4 regions of the Micromonospora sp. WMMD723 genome follow, and region 2 is predicted to be linked to each of the others. Evidence: riboswitches for the same ligand, from Rfam matches in the RefSeq annotation. Region 2 holds a riboswitch; each other region holds the start of a gene.
What was found. A riboswitch is a leader RNA that binds a small molecule or an ion and turns the genes downstream of it on or off. The one in region 2 is predicted to bind cyclic di-AMP.
Positions count from the first base shown of each region.

Region 1: another riboswitch for cyclic di-AMP. It lies ahead of ACN261_RS18705 (C39 family peptidase); the one in region 2 lies ahead of ACN261_RS09630 (NlpC/P60 family protein).
Region 3: another riboswitch for cyclic di-AMP. It lies ahead of ACN261_RS01455 (coiled-coil domain-containing protein); the one in region 2 lies ahead of ACN261_RS09630 (NlpC/P60 family protein).
Region 4: another riboswitch for cyclic di-AMP. It lies ahead of ACN261_RS11815 (coiled-coil domain-containing protein); the one in region 2 lies ahead of ACN261_RS09630 (NlpC/P60 family protein).

Region 1 covers NZ_JBMKNR010000001.1:4,235,503-4,239,015, reverse strand. Annotated here, with positions in the region: gene ACN261_RS18710 (CDP-glycerol glycerophosphotransferase family protein) at 1-318, shown strand, start outside; gene ACN261_RS18705 (C39 family peptidase) at 452-1,300, opposite strand; cyclic di-AMP (ydaO/yuaA leader) riboswitch at 1,572-1,716, opposite strand; gene ACN261_RS18700 (hypothetical protein) at 2,432-3,193, opposite strand; gene ACN261_RS18695 (hypothetical protein) at 3,325-3,513, opposite strand, start outside.
Region 2 covers NZ_JBMKNR010000001.1:2,131,388-2,134,900, forward strand. Annotated here, with positions in the region: gene ACN261_RS09625 (NlpC/P60 family protein) at 126-1,124, shown strand; cyclic di-AMP (ydaO/yuaA leader) riboswitch at 1,280-1,416, shown strand; gene ACN261_RS09630 (NlpC/P60 family protein) at 1,429-2,469, shown strand; gene dcd (dCTP deaminase) at 2,519-3,097, opposite strand; gene ACN261_RS09640 (pyridoxamine 5'-phosphate oxidase family protein) at 3,243-3,513, shown strand, end outside.
Region 3 covers NZ_JBMKNR010000001.1:317,151-320,663, forward strand. Annotated here, with positions in the region: gene ACN261_RS01445 (HelD family protein) at 1-41, shown strand, start outside; gene ACN261_RS01450 (cation diffusion facilitator family transporter) at 204-1,118, shown strand; cyclic di-AMP (ydaO/yuaA leader) riboswitch at 1,284-1,415, shown strand; gene ACN261_RS01455 (coiled-coil domain-containing protein) at 1,420-2,478, shown strand; gene ACN261_RS01460 (SRPBCC family protein) at 2,586-3,053, opposite strand; gene ACN261_RS01465 (STAS domain-containing protein) at 3,152-3,513, opposite strand, start outside.
Region 4 covers NZ_JBMKNR010000001.1:2,591,188-2,594,700, forward strand. Annotated here, with positions in the region: gene ACN261_RS11810 (carbonic anhydrase) at 254-946, shown strand; gene ACN261_RS11815 (coiled-coil domain-containing protein) at 1,090-2,115, opposite strand; cyclic di-AMP (ydaO/yuaA leader) riboswitch at 2,119-2,250, opposite strand; gene ACN261_RS11820 (YibE/F family protein) at 2,417-3,513, opposite strand, start outside.

The sequences.
Region 1 (3,513 bases), 2.1 Mb from region 2:
GACTACCTCTACTCGGGCAAGCCGTACGCGGTGACCGACCTGGGCGTCGACGGCGACGAGTTCCTGGACCGGTTCCCGCTGGCCCGCTCCGGTTACGTGCTGCGCCGGGACATGGCCAACCTCGACGAGGTGCTGACCGGCCTGCTGGACACCGACCCGCTGGCGGCGGCCCGGTGGGACACCCGCCGCCGCTACCTGGGCGACTTCCCCGCCGACGGGTACGCCGACGGTTTCCTCGACGCCGCCCGCCGGGAGTTGGAGCCGGGCTGGACCCCGCCGACGCCCCGGACCGCCCCGGTCCTCTCCCCCCGGGCCTGAGCCGGCGGTGCCCGACGCCTATCGGGGCGGTGTCGCGGTATCCGAGTCCGCTGACATCGCTGTATCGGCCCCATGACGAGCACCGCCCCGGCCACCCGTGGTCGGGGCGGCCGGGGCGGGTGGGGTGGGTCGGTCAGGCGGAGTAGCCCCGGGTGGCGATCCAGTTCGCCAGGGTGGTCACGCTGACCCAGTAGGCCGGCAGCGACGGGTCGGCCGAGTCGGCGATCCGCACGGTGCGGCCGTTGTCCCGGTAGCCCACGGCGGCGACGTAGTGGCCGCCGGGGAAGGAGTGCCAGCCGCCGTCGAGGTCGGTGGCGTCCCCGGCCACGTTCGCGACCACGGCCCGCCGGTCGGTGACCGCCGCGACCACGTCGGCCCGCAGCCGCTCGATCTGCGCGTCACTCGGGGTCCCGGCGAACATCCGGGTCCGGTACGGGTCCCCCTTGACCACGGCGTTGAGTACCCGGGTGGTGTCCTCGGCCGAGTTGGTGCCCATCTCGGTGGTGCCCAACTGGGCGGCGAGGGCGTCCTGGCCGCGCTCGATGCCGGCGGCGCTGAGCGCGTTGCGTACCGCCGCCGGGCCGCAGTAGTAGTAGGTGATCTGGGCCTGGTAGTCGTAGCGCAGGACCTTCGACGACGGGGGCTTCGGGGTCGCCCTGCGGGTCAGGTCCGGGTCGGCGGTGGCGCGGGCCTTGGCCCGGGTGACCCGCGGCGACGGGGTGGGGCTCGCCGACGGGCTGGTCGAGGGGGTGGCCGACGGGCCGGCCGGGGCGGGGACGGCGACCCGGGCCTGGGCGCGGCTGGCGACGTCGTCGAGGCGGGGGGCGGTCTCGGCAACGGCGGTGGCGTGCTGGTCGGTCGGGGCGTCGTCGACCCCGGCGGCCAGGGCGGTGCCGCCGGCGGCCAGGACGAGGACCGCCGCCGAGCCGACGACCATCCGGTACGGGCGCTGGGCGCCCAGCCGGCGGAGCTGACGCTTCATGTGGTGCTTCACGGGGTGTTCCTCCACGGGGCGAGGCGGCCGGGCACGCCGGACCGGCACGCGGCGGGTACGCCACGCGCGGATCGGGTGTTCGGACGCTCGTTCGGCAGGGACCGCCCGACGGGAGCCGGACGGATCGGCGGGTCGCCCGACCGGGGTCGGGCGGCGGGGTGGACGGCCGGGTCAGCGCGTCAGGCGCGACGGTCCGGCGGCACCCCGGCACCGAGGTGGAGGAACCACCGAGGGGTGGGGTCATGCTGCACGAGGATGAAACTCCTTCCGCTGCCGCCGACCGGGTTAGCTGACGGATTCGGGCGGGAAGATCGCCCTACCCCGGGCCGTGGCCCGGAGATTCACCCCAGGTGGTGCGTGTGGGTCCCCGGTTCGTGCCGTGCACGATTGAGCGGGTCGGCGCGGCGTCGCCTCCTGCGATCGGAAACCGCACCGGACCGCAGCGACACTACTGGCCGCCCTTCCCTCCCGCCAAGCCCCGTGACCTGCGTAAACATCGCCGGGTCGGCCGATTTGCGGGGCAGTCGGGCAGCGGGGGTGCGGGCCGGGGACGAATGGCCGTCGGGGCTCGACAGGGCCGTGACCGGACAGCCGACCCGCAACCTCCGATGATCATCGGAGTCGATGTGACCGGGTGTGACGGGGTGTCCGGTTCCGCCGGGACGTGACCGCACCCACACCGGCCTGGATAACAATTCGGTCCCCGGGACCCCCGGTCCCCCGGTCTCCCCGGTCCCCCGGTCCCCCGGTCCGCGCGGCCCCGGGCAGGACCACCGCCCGCAACGGGACCGCAGGGGCGGGGGCACGGCATCCGCAACGGGGCCGAGGTCGTGGGGTCAACGCGGCACGGACACCGCCATCTGCGCGTCGTTGTGTCGATCACCCCGGGCCGGACCGGACCGGACCGGGCCAGGCCAGGCCGGACCGGGCCAGGCCAGGCCGGACCGGGCCAGGCCAGGCCAGGCCGGACCGGGCCAGGCCAGGCCAGGCCGGACCGGGCCAGGCCAGGCCAGGCCGGACCGGGCCAGGCCAGGCCGGACCGGGCCAGGCCAGGCCGGACCGGGCCAGGCCAGGCCGGACCGGACCTCGTCCGGTCCGGGAGCGGTGGTCCCGGGGCGGTCAGCCGACCCGGGCCGGGTGCCAGCGGGTGGCTTGCGTGAGGCGGGTCGCCGCCGACGTCGCGGTACGGGGCCGCGGGACCCGGCCCGGCCGCACCCGCTGCGTCGCCGCGTACGCCTCGGCGGCCAGGGAACGGGCGGCCTCGGCGGCCAGCTCGGCGTCCCGCCACGCGACGCTCTCCCGCCAGGCCGCCGCCCGGTACGCCGCACGCCGGTCCTCCCGGACCGCCCGGGCCAGCATCACCTCGTGCTCGACGGGGTGCCGGCGCGGGTCCCAGCCGTCGCGGTGCGCGAAGACGTCCCGCAGCCGCTCCACCGACAACTCGCCCCGCCAGTGCGCCGCCACCGCCTCCTGGTGCAGCCACCGCTCCCGGCCCGCGTACTCGGCGGGTGTCCGGGGGGTACGCGGGCTGGGCAGCGCCCCCGCGCCGAGGAACCGGCGGGCGGCCGTCTCGGCCTCGTCGTACGCCTGCCAGGCCCGTTCCAGGGTGTCCTGGGCGGCCAGCCAGGCGGTCCGGTGCCGGCGGGCGGTCTGGGCGGCCCCGGCGGCGGCGACGGCCACCTCCTCGGCGTAACGCCGCAGGTCGGCGACCGGGGGCGGGGCGTCCGGCGGCGGCGCGACGGGGGTCACCTCGGTCGCCTGGTCCCGCTCGGGGCGGGCGACCAGGACGGCGAGGCCGGTCAGCGCGAGGACGAGCAGCAGGGACCAGATCGCGGTGGCGGTCGGCACCCCGATCAGGAACTGGGACAGCACGGTGTTCACGGGTCGACACCTCGCGGGCGGATGTGGCGGGTCGGGGCCGTACCGGGGCGGGACCGTTGCGGGCAACGTCCGCCCGGGGTGGTACGGGGACGAGGTCGTGGTGGTGGCGGGCGGCCCCCGCTGGGGCGGGTTCAGCCTGCCGGGGGTGCCCGGGGCCCGGCGGTGGCGGGCACCCGACCGCCAGGTGTCACCAGGGTGGCGGCCGGAAGCTCCCGTGCCGGACCGGCCGGTGCGGCGGTCACGCCGGCGTCGACCCGCTCGGTCGCCAGCACGTCGGCCCGCTCGGTCGCCCGGCCGTCGGAGCGGACGCCGTCGCCCCG
Region 2 (3,513 bases):
CGCCTTGATTCCCCACCGTGACTGCCCCTAATGTTGCACCGGCCGCTGTGGGACGTCTGCCTCCTTCTTCCCCTTAGCGAGGCGCCCGGCGGTCGGTTGCAAAGGAGTCGACGCCGGTGGCAACCATGCCCCCTCACCGTCACGCCCAGGGCCAGCCGCCCGCCCGGCCGGCAGCCCTCCGGCGGGTCGCCCGCCGCCTGCTCACCCTGGTCGCGGCCGTCGCCGTCGGTGCCGGGATGCTCGCCGTGCCGGCCCACGCCGCGCCGTCGCCCGAGGAGATCGAGGCGGCCCTCGACAAGCAGTGGGAACAGCTCGAACCGACCATCGAGGACTACAACAAGGTCCGGGCCCAGCTCAAGGTCAACCGCAAGAAGTCGGCCGACCTCCAGAAGAAGATCGAGCCGCTGGCCCTGCAGAGTGAACTCGCCCTGGGTCGGGTCGGTGACCTCGCCTCCCGCTACTACAAGTCCGGCCCCTCGCAGGAGCTGAGCGCGCTGCTCACCACCACCAGGCCGGGCACCCTCGCCGCGCAGCTGACCATCCTGGACCGGCTCGCCGCCGAGCAGCGCCGGGAGGTCGAGGCCGTGCTCGTGGTCCGCCGCAAGTACGACGCCGAGAAGCAGAAGCTCGACACCCTGATCGCCGCCGAGGTGAAGCAGGAGAAGGAACTCGCGGCCAAGAAGACGCAGATCAACGCCGAGATCAAGCGGCTGCAGGCGGCGATGCCGAAGACCACGGTGAAGGTGAACGGCTGCCCCACGATCAACGGTGTGGTCAGCTCCGCCGCCCGGACCGCGATCGCGACCGCCTGCGCGCAGGTCGGTGACCCGTACGTCTGGGGTGCTACCGGGCCGAACTCGTTCGACTGCTCCGGGCTCACCCAGTTCGCGTACAAGGCGGCAGGCATCTCGCTGACCCACTTCACCGGTGCGCAGTGGAACGAGGGCAAGGCCATCCCGCGCTCCGAGGCCCGCCCCGGCGACCTGGTGTTCTTCTTCAGCGACCTGCACCACGTCGGGCTCTACCTGGGTAACGACATGATGGTGCACGCACCCCGGACCGGTAAGCCGGTCCAGGTGACCAGCATCAACTACATGCCGGTGGCCGGCTTCCGCCGTCCCTGACCAGCGCATACGTCAACCCCCGGCCCGACGGGCCGGGGGTTGCGTGCTTTCCGGTCACGGAGTGTGCCGGCACGGCGGGTTGCGGATCGATAACGAGCGTCTCTACTCTGGTCAATCGTCGGTCGGCACCAGGTCCGCCCCACCCGGGGCGGCGTCGGCCGGCACCGCCGAGTCGCCTCCGGGCGAGCCGGGGACCCAGGTACGCCGGGGTGAATCCGCGACCACCGCGGTAGGGCGCTCCCTTCCCGCCCGAACCCGTCAGCTAACCCGGTAGGCGGTCGAGGAAGAAGGAGCCCGGAGCCCGGTGGCACACCATGCCCCGCGGCCACCGTCGCACCGGACGACCCAGGTCGCCCGGAACACGACGGTGCCGCGCCCACGCTGGTCCCGCTTCACCACCACCCTCGCCACCCTGGCCGCTGCCGCGGTCGTGTTGACAGGTGGCCCCACGGCGGCGCACGCCGACCCCTCGGTCGCCGAGATCGAGCGACAGATCGACCAGGACTGGAACAAGCTCGAACCGCTCATCGAACAGCACAACGCCACCCGCATCGACCTCGCCGCCAAGCGCCGGCAGGCCGACGCGCTCGGCAAGCGGATCGCCCCCCTGCAACGCCGCGTCGACCAGGCGATGAACCAGGTCAGCGGCCTCGCCGTGCAGGCGTACAAGGGCGAGAACGTGTCCACCGTCAACGCCCTGCTGGGCAGCCGCAGCCCGAGCCAGGTGGTCGAACAGTTGGGGCTGCTGGACCGGTTCGCCAGTCGCCAGCAGCGCGAGGTGCGGGAGGTCGCCCAGCTCCGCGACGAACTCGCCGCCACCAAGGCGCCGTTGGACGAGATGGTCGCCCAGCTCACCCGTACCGAAGCACAGCTCGCGGCCCGCAAGAAGCAGATCAACACCGAGATCGACAGGTTGCAGAAGCTGCGGCTGACGGTCTACGGCAACGGCGGCGGTGGCAAGCTGCGCCCGGCCCCGTGCCCCGCCGGCTACCCCGGTGGCCCGGCCGGTACGGCGGTCAAGTTCGCCTGCGCCCAGATCGGCAAGCTGTACGTGTGGGGCGCGGCCGGCCCGAACAACTACGACTGTTCCGGGCTGACCATGGCCGCCTGGGCGAAGGCCGGGGTGTCGTTGCCGCACAACGCCCGGCAGCAGCGCCAGGTCACCGACCGGGTGAGCCGGGCCGACCTGCGCCCCGGCGACCTGGTCTTCTACTACTCCGACCTGCACCACGTCGGGATGTACGTCGGGGGCGGCTGGGTCGTGCACGCCTCCCAGGCCGGCAAACCGATCACGATGAAGCGGGTCGACGACGGGCCGGTCAACAGCTACGGCCGACCCGGCTGAGCCACCGCGTCCGGGCCCCGGTCCCGGGGCCCGGACGCGGCACGCCGCGTCAGCCGATGGGCCAGGTACGCCAGTTCTGCCAGGAACGGCTGGGGGTCGGTCCCCGCTGGCCCTGGTAGCGCGATCCGTACACCGCGGAGCCGTACGGGTGCTCGGCCGGCGAGGAGAGCCGGAAGATGCAGAGCTGGCCGATCTTCATGCCCGGCCAGAGGGTGATCGGCAGATTGGCCACGTTCGACAGCTCCAGCGTGACGTGGCCGGAGAAACCCGGGTCGATGAAACCGGCGGTCGAGTGGGTGAGCAGCCCCAGCCGGCCGAGGCTCGACTTGCCCTCCAGCCGGCCGGCGAGCTGGTCGCCGAGCGAGATGACCTCAAGCGTGGAGGCGAGCACGAACTCGCCCGGGTGCAGCACGAACGGCTCGCCCGCCGGCACCTCCACCATCGACGTCAGGTCGTCCTGCTGCACCGCCGGGTCGATGTGGGTGTAGAGGTGGTTGTTGAACACCCGGAACAGCTTGTCGAGGCGCACGTCGATGCTGGAGGGCTGCACCAGACTCGGTTCGAACGGCTCCAGCGCCAGCGCGCCCGCCTTGATCTCGGAGACGAGGTCCCGGTCGGAGAGCAGCATCGGGACACCTTATCCAGCGGGCCGGCCGGACCTGCCCACCGGGCCGCCCCACCGGCCGGCGTCGTCGCTGCGCGGAGGCGCACGTCGGGCCGTTCGACCTGCGTGTCGGGCTGATTCTCGAACGTATGTTCGATAGGATGACCGCATGGCATCCTGGTCCGCATTCGCCGCCGACGAGCCCCGCCTCGCCGACGGGATCCGCCTTCTTCTCCAGCAGTACGGGTCGGGTTTCGGCTACCTGGCCACCGTCCGCGCCGACGGCGGTCCCCGGGTGCACCCGGTCTGCCCGCTGGTCACCGACGGCGGGTTGTTCTGCTTCGTCGTCGACTCGCCCAAGCGGCGTGACCTCGAACGCGACGGCCGCTACGCGCTCCACTCGTTCCCACCGGAGGAGAGCGACGACGAGGCGTACGTCG
Region 3 (3,513 bases), 1.8 Mb from region 2:
GGGCGACCCAGCGCCTCACCACCGTCGAACCGACCGGCTGACCGACCGGCACCCCGGCCCACCTGGCCGGACGTCCGACCGTCACTTGCACACATAGCGATGTGAGCATAGATTGGAGCGGGTCCGCGACGGCGACGGTGGTCCCGACGGCGACGGTGGTCCCGACGGCGACGGTGGTCCCGACGGCGACGGAAGGTGTGGACGTGGGCGCAGGTCATGACCACAGCGCGACGGTGAGCAACGCCGCGCACCGGCACCGGGGCCGGCTCTGGGCGGCGTTCGGGCTGCTCGCCGTGCTCATGGTGGTCGAGGCGGTGGCCGCCTTCGGCACCGGTTCGCTGGCCCTGCTCTCCGACGCGGGGCACATGTTCACCGACGTGCTCGGCATCGGGATGGCGCTGGCCGCGATCACCGCCACCCGGCGGGCCGCCCGGGACCCGCAGCGCACCTTCGGCCTCTACCGGCTGGAGGTGCTCGCCGCCCTGGCCAACGCCGTCCTGCTCAGCGGGGTGGCGGTCTACGTGCTGATCGAGGCGGTCCGTCGGTTCGGCGAGCCACCCGAGGTGCTGGCCGGCCCGATGCTGGTGGTGGCGGTGCTCGGCCTGCTCGCCAACATCGTCGCGTTCGGCCTGCTGCGGGAGGGTGCCAAGGAGAGCATCAACCTGCGCGGGGCGTACCTGGAGGTGCTCGGTGACCTGCTCGGCTCGGTCGGAGTGATCGTGGCGGCGCTGCTGATCGCCGGCACCGGCTGGTGGTGGGCCGACCCGCTGGTCGCCGTGGCGATCGGCGTGTTCATCCTGCCCCGCACCTGGCGGCTCGGCCGGGCGGCGGTGCGCATCCTGGTCCAGGCCGCTCCGGAGCACCTGCCGGTGACCGCCGTGCACGACCGGCTGACCGCCGTGCCCGGGGTCGCCGAGGTGCACGACCTGCACGTCTGGACGCTCACCTCCGGCATGGACGTCGCCTCGGCCCACCTCACCCTGGCCGGTGACGCCGAGGTCGGCACGGTGCTGGCGGCCGCCCGGGGCGCCCTGCGGGAGGATTTCCACATCGAGCACGCCACCCTCCAGGTCGAGCCCGGAGCGAGCCCCGGCGCGTGCGGCCCCGCCCACTGGTGACCCCACCCTGGGCCGGACAGTCAGCCCCGCCGGGTACTCCCGCACAGAGATCACGGAAATTTGCGTCGTTTGAACCATTTGAGAGTATTCACTCTCGTACCCTCAGTCACGAGGTAGGCAGGCGTCACACGCGTACCGGTAGGCTCGGCCCCGGTCTCCGCCAGGCAGAGGCCGCCGCCTAATCGCCCGCCCGGGCGAACCGGGGAACCACGTTCCTGGGGTGCATCCGCGCAAGCGGTAGGGATCTTCCGTCCCGAACCCGTCAGCTAACCCGGTCGGCGGCTGACGGAAGGACATCCGCATGCACGTACGCACCACCACACGGCTGCTGGCCGCAGTCGTCACGGCCCTGGCCCTGGGCGTGTCGGCCGCGCCGTTCACCCCGGCCGCCGCCGCGCCCACCACCCGGCTCGCCGCCCCCGGCGACGACGACGAGGGCGGCACCCCGGCGCTGCGCGACCAGCTCGACGCGGCCAGCAAGGGCTGGCTGGAGGCCAAGGCCGCCCTGGAGCGCTCCACCAAGCGCCAGCAGGAACTCGACGCGCAGCTCAAGACCATCGAGGGGCAACTGGTCACGCAGACCGCCAAGGTCGGCGAGATCGCCGGAGCGGCCTACCGCACCGGCCGGCTCGGGCCGATGTCCGCCCTGCTCAACAGCAACACCCCGAGCGGTTTCCTGGACCGCGCGGCGGCGCTGGAGACGGTCGCCACCCGGGAGGACCAGGAACTGCGCACGATGATCGAGACCCGGGACCAGGCCACCCGGACCCGGGCGGCGGTCACCCGGGAGATCACCGAACAGCGCAAGCAGGTCGCCACCATGGGCAAGCGCAGGGAGCAGGCCGAGCGGGCGTTGGCGGTGGCCGCCGCCGACAAGCCGACCTCCACCTCCCGCGACTCCGGCAGCTCCGACGGCACGTCCACCAGCAACGCCAAGGGGGCGCCCCGCAACTCCGACGGCTCCTGGCCGTCCGAGTCGTGCAGCGTCAACGACCCGACGCCGGCCAACGGCTGTATCACCCCGCGCACGCTCAACGCCCTCAACCAGGCCAAGGCCGCCGGTTTCACCAGGTACGTCTCCTGCTACCGACCCAGCGGCTCCGGCGAGCACCCCAAGGGCCGGGCGTGCGACTTCGCCGCCCAGAAGGGCGGCTTCGGCGGGGTGGCCAGTGGCGGCGACCGGACGTACGGCAACAACCTCGCCGCGTACTTCATCCGCAACGCCGACCGGCTCGGTGTGCTCTACGTGATCTGGTTCAAGCGGATCTGGCTGCCGAGCAGCGGGTGGAAGGCGTACAGCGGGGGCAACGGGGACCCGTCCAGCGACCACACCAACCACGTACACCTGTCGATGATCTGAGCCGACCCGGTGGTCCGTCCGACGCGGGCGGACCACCGGACCACGGCCCGGCCGCAACAGGCGGGTCGGGTGCCGACCGGGCCGGGCGGCCCAGGTGCCGGCGGTGGTCAGCCGGCGGGTGGCGGGTCGCCGGCCCGGCCGTCCAGGACCGCGCCGAGTCGGCTGGCCAACCCCAGGTGGGCGGCGCGGGCCTGCCGGAAGGCGTAGCCGAACAGCGGGGCCGGCGCGGCGAGGGTGATCTCCACGTCGATCCGCAGCAGGTCACCCTCCATCCGCAACCGCGTGTGGTTACGCACGGTGGTGCCGGGCTGCTGGCGGGCCACCGTCACGATCTCGTCGTCGCCGGCCAGCAGCACGTCGGCCTGGTAGGTGACGGGGAACCGCAGCGGGCCCAGCTCCAGCCGGTCGGTGATCGCGTAGCTGGCCAGGGCACCCGGCCGGGCGGGCAGCCGGCGCACCCGGACGATCAGGGGATGCAACTCCTCCTGCCGGGACAGGTCGCTCAGCAGCGCCATCGCGTCGGCCGGTGAGCAGTGCGCCTGCACCGTGTAGCTGAAGCTCTCCCGCCGGACCACCGGGCCTCCTGACCGTCGTCGGTCGCACGATCGTGCCGTACCGGAGACGGACTGGCAACGTCCCTGGTCAGTGGCGTCGACACCGACAGGTGGCCCGGTCAGGCGCCGGGCAGGACCTCCGGGGTGGCGGCACCGGCGAAGTACGGCTCCGGGGCGCCGAAGAGCCCGAGCAGGCCGGTGACCCAGAGCTGTCGGTGCACGAACCGGCTCGGCTCGGTGACGATCAGTTTGACGCCGCTGACCTCGGCGGTCTGGAAGCCGGCGACCATGGCGCTGATCCCGACGGAGTCGATGAAGGTGACGAGTCGCATGTTCAGCTCGATCCGCGCGGGCCGGCCCTTGGCCAGCACCTCGGCGATCGCCTCACGTACCTCGTAGGCGGTGTCGACGTCGATCTCACCACGGGGGGCGATTTCGATGACACCGGCCGGCAGGACCGACTTCACGATCGACAGGCTCA
Region 4 (3,513 bases), 460 kb from region 2:
TGGCCCGTACCTGGGAGACCCGTCGTCGGCCGCCCCGACGGGCCGCGCCGGTCGGCCGGGTCGAGCCTGCGGGGTCGCCCGCCGGTCCGGTGCGCGCCCCGGCTCCGACACGCCGTCGACACCGCGCCGACCGACGCCTGAAACGTGTATCACGAAATCTTGACGTACCTTTAGCTGCGTGTGACCGTGGGGACACGGCCGTCGTCGCCGCCGGCCGGCGTGACCAGGTGCGATTCCGGACCGAGGTGAGGCAATGGCCCCGATCACTCCGACCCAGGCGTTGGCCGAGTTGCAGGCCGGCAACCGGCGGTTCGTCGCCGGTGTGCCCCGTCATCCCAACCAGGACGCCGGGCACCGCGCCGCCGTCGCCGACGGTCAGCATCCCTTCGCCGTCATCGTCGGCTGCTCCGACTCCCGGCTCGCCGCCGAGATCATCTTCGACCGGGGTCTCGGTGACCTCTTCGTGGTCCGGACCGCCGGGCACACCGCCGGGCCCGAGGTGCTCGGCAGCGTCGAGTACGCGGTCACGGTGCTCGGCACCCCGCTGGTGGTGGTCCTCGGGCACGACTCCTGCGGTGCGGTGCAGGCGGCCCGGGACACGGCCCGCACCGGCACCCAGCCCCCGGGGCACCTCTACTCGGTGGTCGCCGCCGTCGGGCCGAGCCTGCGTCGCGCGGCCCAGCAGGGGGTGCACGACATCGACGGGATCGTCGACATCCACATCGCGCAGACCGTCGAGGTGCTGCTCGGCAACTCGCCGGTGATCGCCGCCGAGGTGGTCGCCGGTCGGTGCGCGGTGGTCGGCATGTCCTACCGCCTCGCCGCCGGCGAGGTCCACCAGGTCGCCCCGGCCCCCGAGCCCGCCGCCGTGCTGTCCGAGCCCGCCGCCGCGGTGCCCGCACCGGCCGTGCCGGCCGGTGCCGCGTCGGCACCCGTCGCCTCCTGACCCGCACCGGTCACGACGAAGGCCGCCCGGCTCAGCCGGGCGGCCTTCGTCGTGCGTGGCCCGAACAACTCATCGGGGCCGGTGGCGCGGCGTCCAGGGACCCGGACACCGCACCATCGCCGCCGTGGTGTCGAACACGGTCGCTACAGCAGTGACACGTGGACGTGGTCGGTGTGGTCGGACGGTCCCGAGTACGAACTCCAGCCGTTGGCCGGGAACCAGATCTGCCGGTTCCAGATCACGTAGTAGATGCCCAGCCGGTCCGAGTTGCGGATCAGGAACGCGGCGAGGTTGTTGCCGTACATCCGGGTGTCGTTGTTGTGCCACGGGCTGAACCCGCTCTTCTGCAACGACCAGTCGCACGCCCTGCCCTTGGGGTGCTCCCACGGCCCACCGGGGCGGTAGCAGCCGACGAACCGGTTGAACCCGGCCCGCTTGACCTCCTTGTACATGTGCAGCGTGCGCGGGGTGATGCAGCCGGACGTGGTCGGGTCGTTCTCGCTGCACGACTCGCCACGCCAATCGCCGTCGGCGGTCTGGCCGGGGGCGACGCGGGCCACCGGGGACGTCGCGTCGACCAGGCCGCCGGTGAAGCCCCGGCCGCCGACCAGGGCCAGCGCCTTGTCGGCCTCGGTCTTCTTCTTGGCCATCAGGTTGGTCTGCTTCTGCTGCTCCCGGACCTCGGCGTCGACGGCGAGCTTGGCCTGCTCGGCCCGGGTCTTGACCTTGTTGACCTCGGCCAGCTTGCCGGCGTTGACCATGTTCAGCTCGTCCAGGGCGGCGGCCCGGCGGACGAAGGCGTCAGGCGCGTCGCTCTCCAGCAGCGCGGCGACCGCGCCGACCCGACCGGTCCGGTACGACTGGGCGGCGATCTCGGTGACCTGCGGGGCCAGCGCCGCCAGCTCCTGCTCCGCCTTCTCCACCTCGATGGCGTATTCGAGCTGGCGCTTCTTGGACTTCTCCAGCCGGGTCTTCGCCGCCGAATACTCCCGGTTGGTGGCCTCGATGACGTCGGTGAGGAGCTTCGGCTCGTCGTCCTCCTCGTGCCCCGAGGGGGTGGGCGCGTTGGGCGCGGCCGTCGCGGGGGCGGCGGCCGGTCCGGCGACGATCGCCAGGGCGGCGAGTACGGCCACTGCCGGCGTCAACCAGCGGCGTAGGGGTGCCGTCACAGTTTTCCCTTCCGTCGACCGCCGACCGGGTTAGCTGACGGGTTCGGGACGGAAGTGGCCCCTACCGCTGGCGCGGATTCACCCCAGGTGCTCGGTTCCCCGGCTCGCCGTACGGCGATTGGGCGGTGGCACCGCTGGCGCCGGTGGGCGCCTTCGGCGGTGACCGGCAGCGAGGTTACCCGAGAGTCGTACCGGGGATCTACGCCCGCAACCCGACCAAATGAGTATTTTCCCGATAGCGAGGGGTAATCAGTGACGCGACCGACAGCCGCGACCTCGCCTCCGGTCACGCAGCGCAGTGTCACCATGCGGTGTCCGTGCTCCTTTCCGGGTCCGGCCACCGTGCGGGGGCCGGGGTGGACGGTGCACCGTGCCGGGGCGCGCTCAACGCCTCCAACGCCTCGGCACGGTCGGGGGTGGGACGTGGGGTGGGTGGCGGCCCGGCCGTACCGGCGTCGGCCGGTCCCCGCCCGGCGGTCACGACCAGCGCGGCCAACCCGGTGGTCAGCGGCACCGCCGCCACCAGGCCGAGGGTCGCCACCGCGCTACGGACGATCTCCTGGGCCAGGAACTCGCTGGTGAGGATCTGGCTCACCGGGCGGCTGTCGGCGGTGAGCAGGAGCAGCAACGGCAGCGACGCGCCCGCGTACGCCAGCACGATCGTGTTGACCGTGGACGCGATGTGCGCCCGGCCGACCCGGGTCGCCGCCCGGTAGAGCTGCAACCTCGACAGCCCCGGGTTGGCGTGCGCCAGCTCGGTGACGGTGGCTGCCTGGGTGACCGTGACGTCGTCCAGGACACCGAGCGAACCGATGATGATCCCGGCCAGCAGCAGGCCGTGCAGGTCCACGTCACGCTGGTACATCGACAGCGTGGTGGCCTCCTCGCTGCCGTACCCGGTCAGGTGGGTGGCGGCGGTGGCCAGCGTGCCCAGCACGCCGGTCAGCACCAGGCTGCCCAACGTGCCCAGCACCGCCACCGAGGTCTGCGCGGTGATCCCGTGGGTCAGGTACAGCACCACGAACATGATCAACGCGGCGCCGGTGACCGCGATCGGCAGCGGCGCGCCCCCGGCGGAGATGCCCGGCACCACGAAGGTCAACAGGATGGCGAAGCTGGCCCCGAGACCGGCCAGGGCGGCCAGCCCGCGTAGCCGGCCGAATGCCACGATCGCCGCCGCGAACAGGGCGACCAGCCAGAGCAGCGGCATGCCCCGCTGGTGCTCGGCGATGTGGTAGCTGCTCGCCGACGGATCGCTCGGGTCGGCCAGCGCGACGAGCACCACCTCGTCGCCGACCGCCACCGTCGGCGCTCCCGGCCCCGACGGCACCGGCGTCTGCACCTCACGGCCCGCGTCCGGCCCCTGCTCGACGGCGACGGTCACCGTCCCGCACGGCC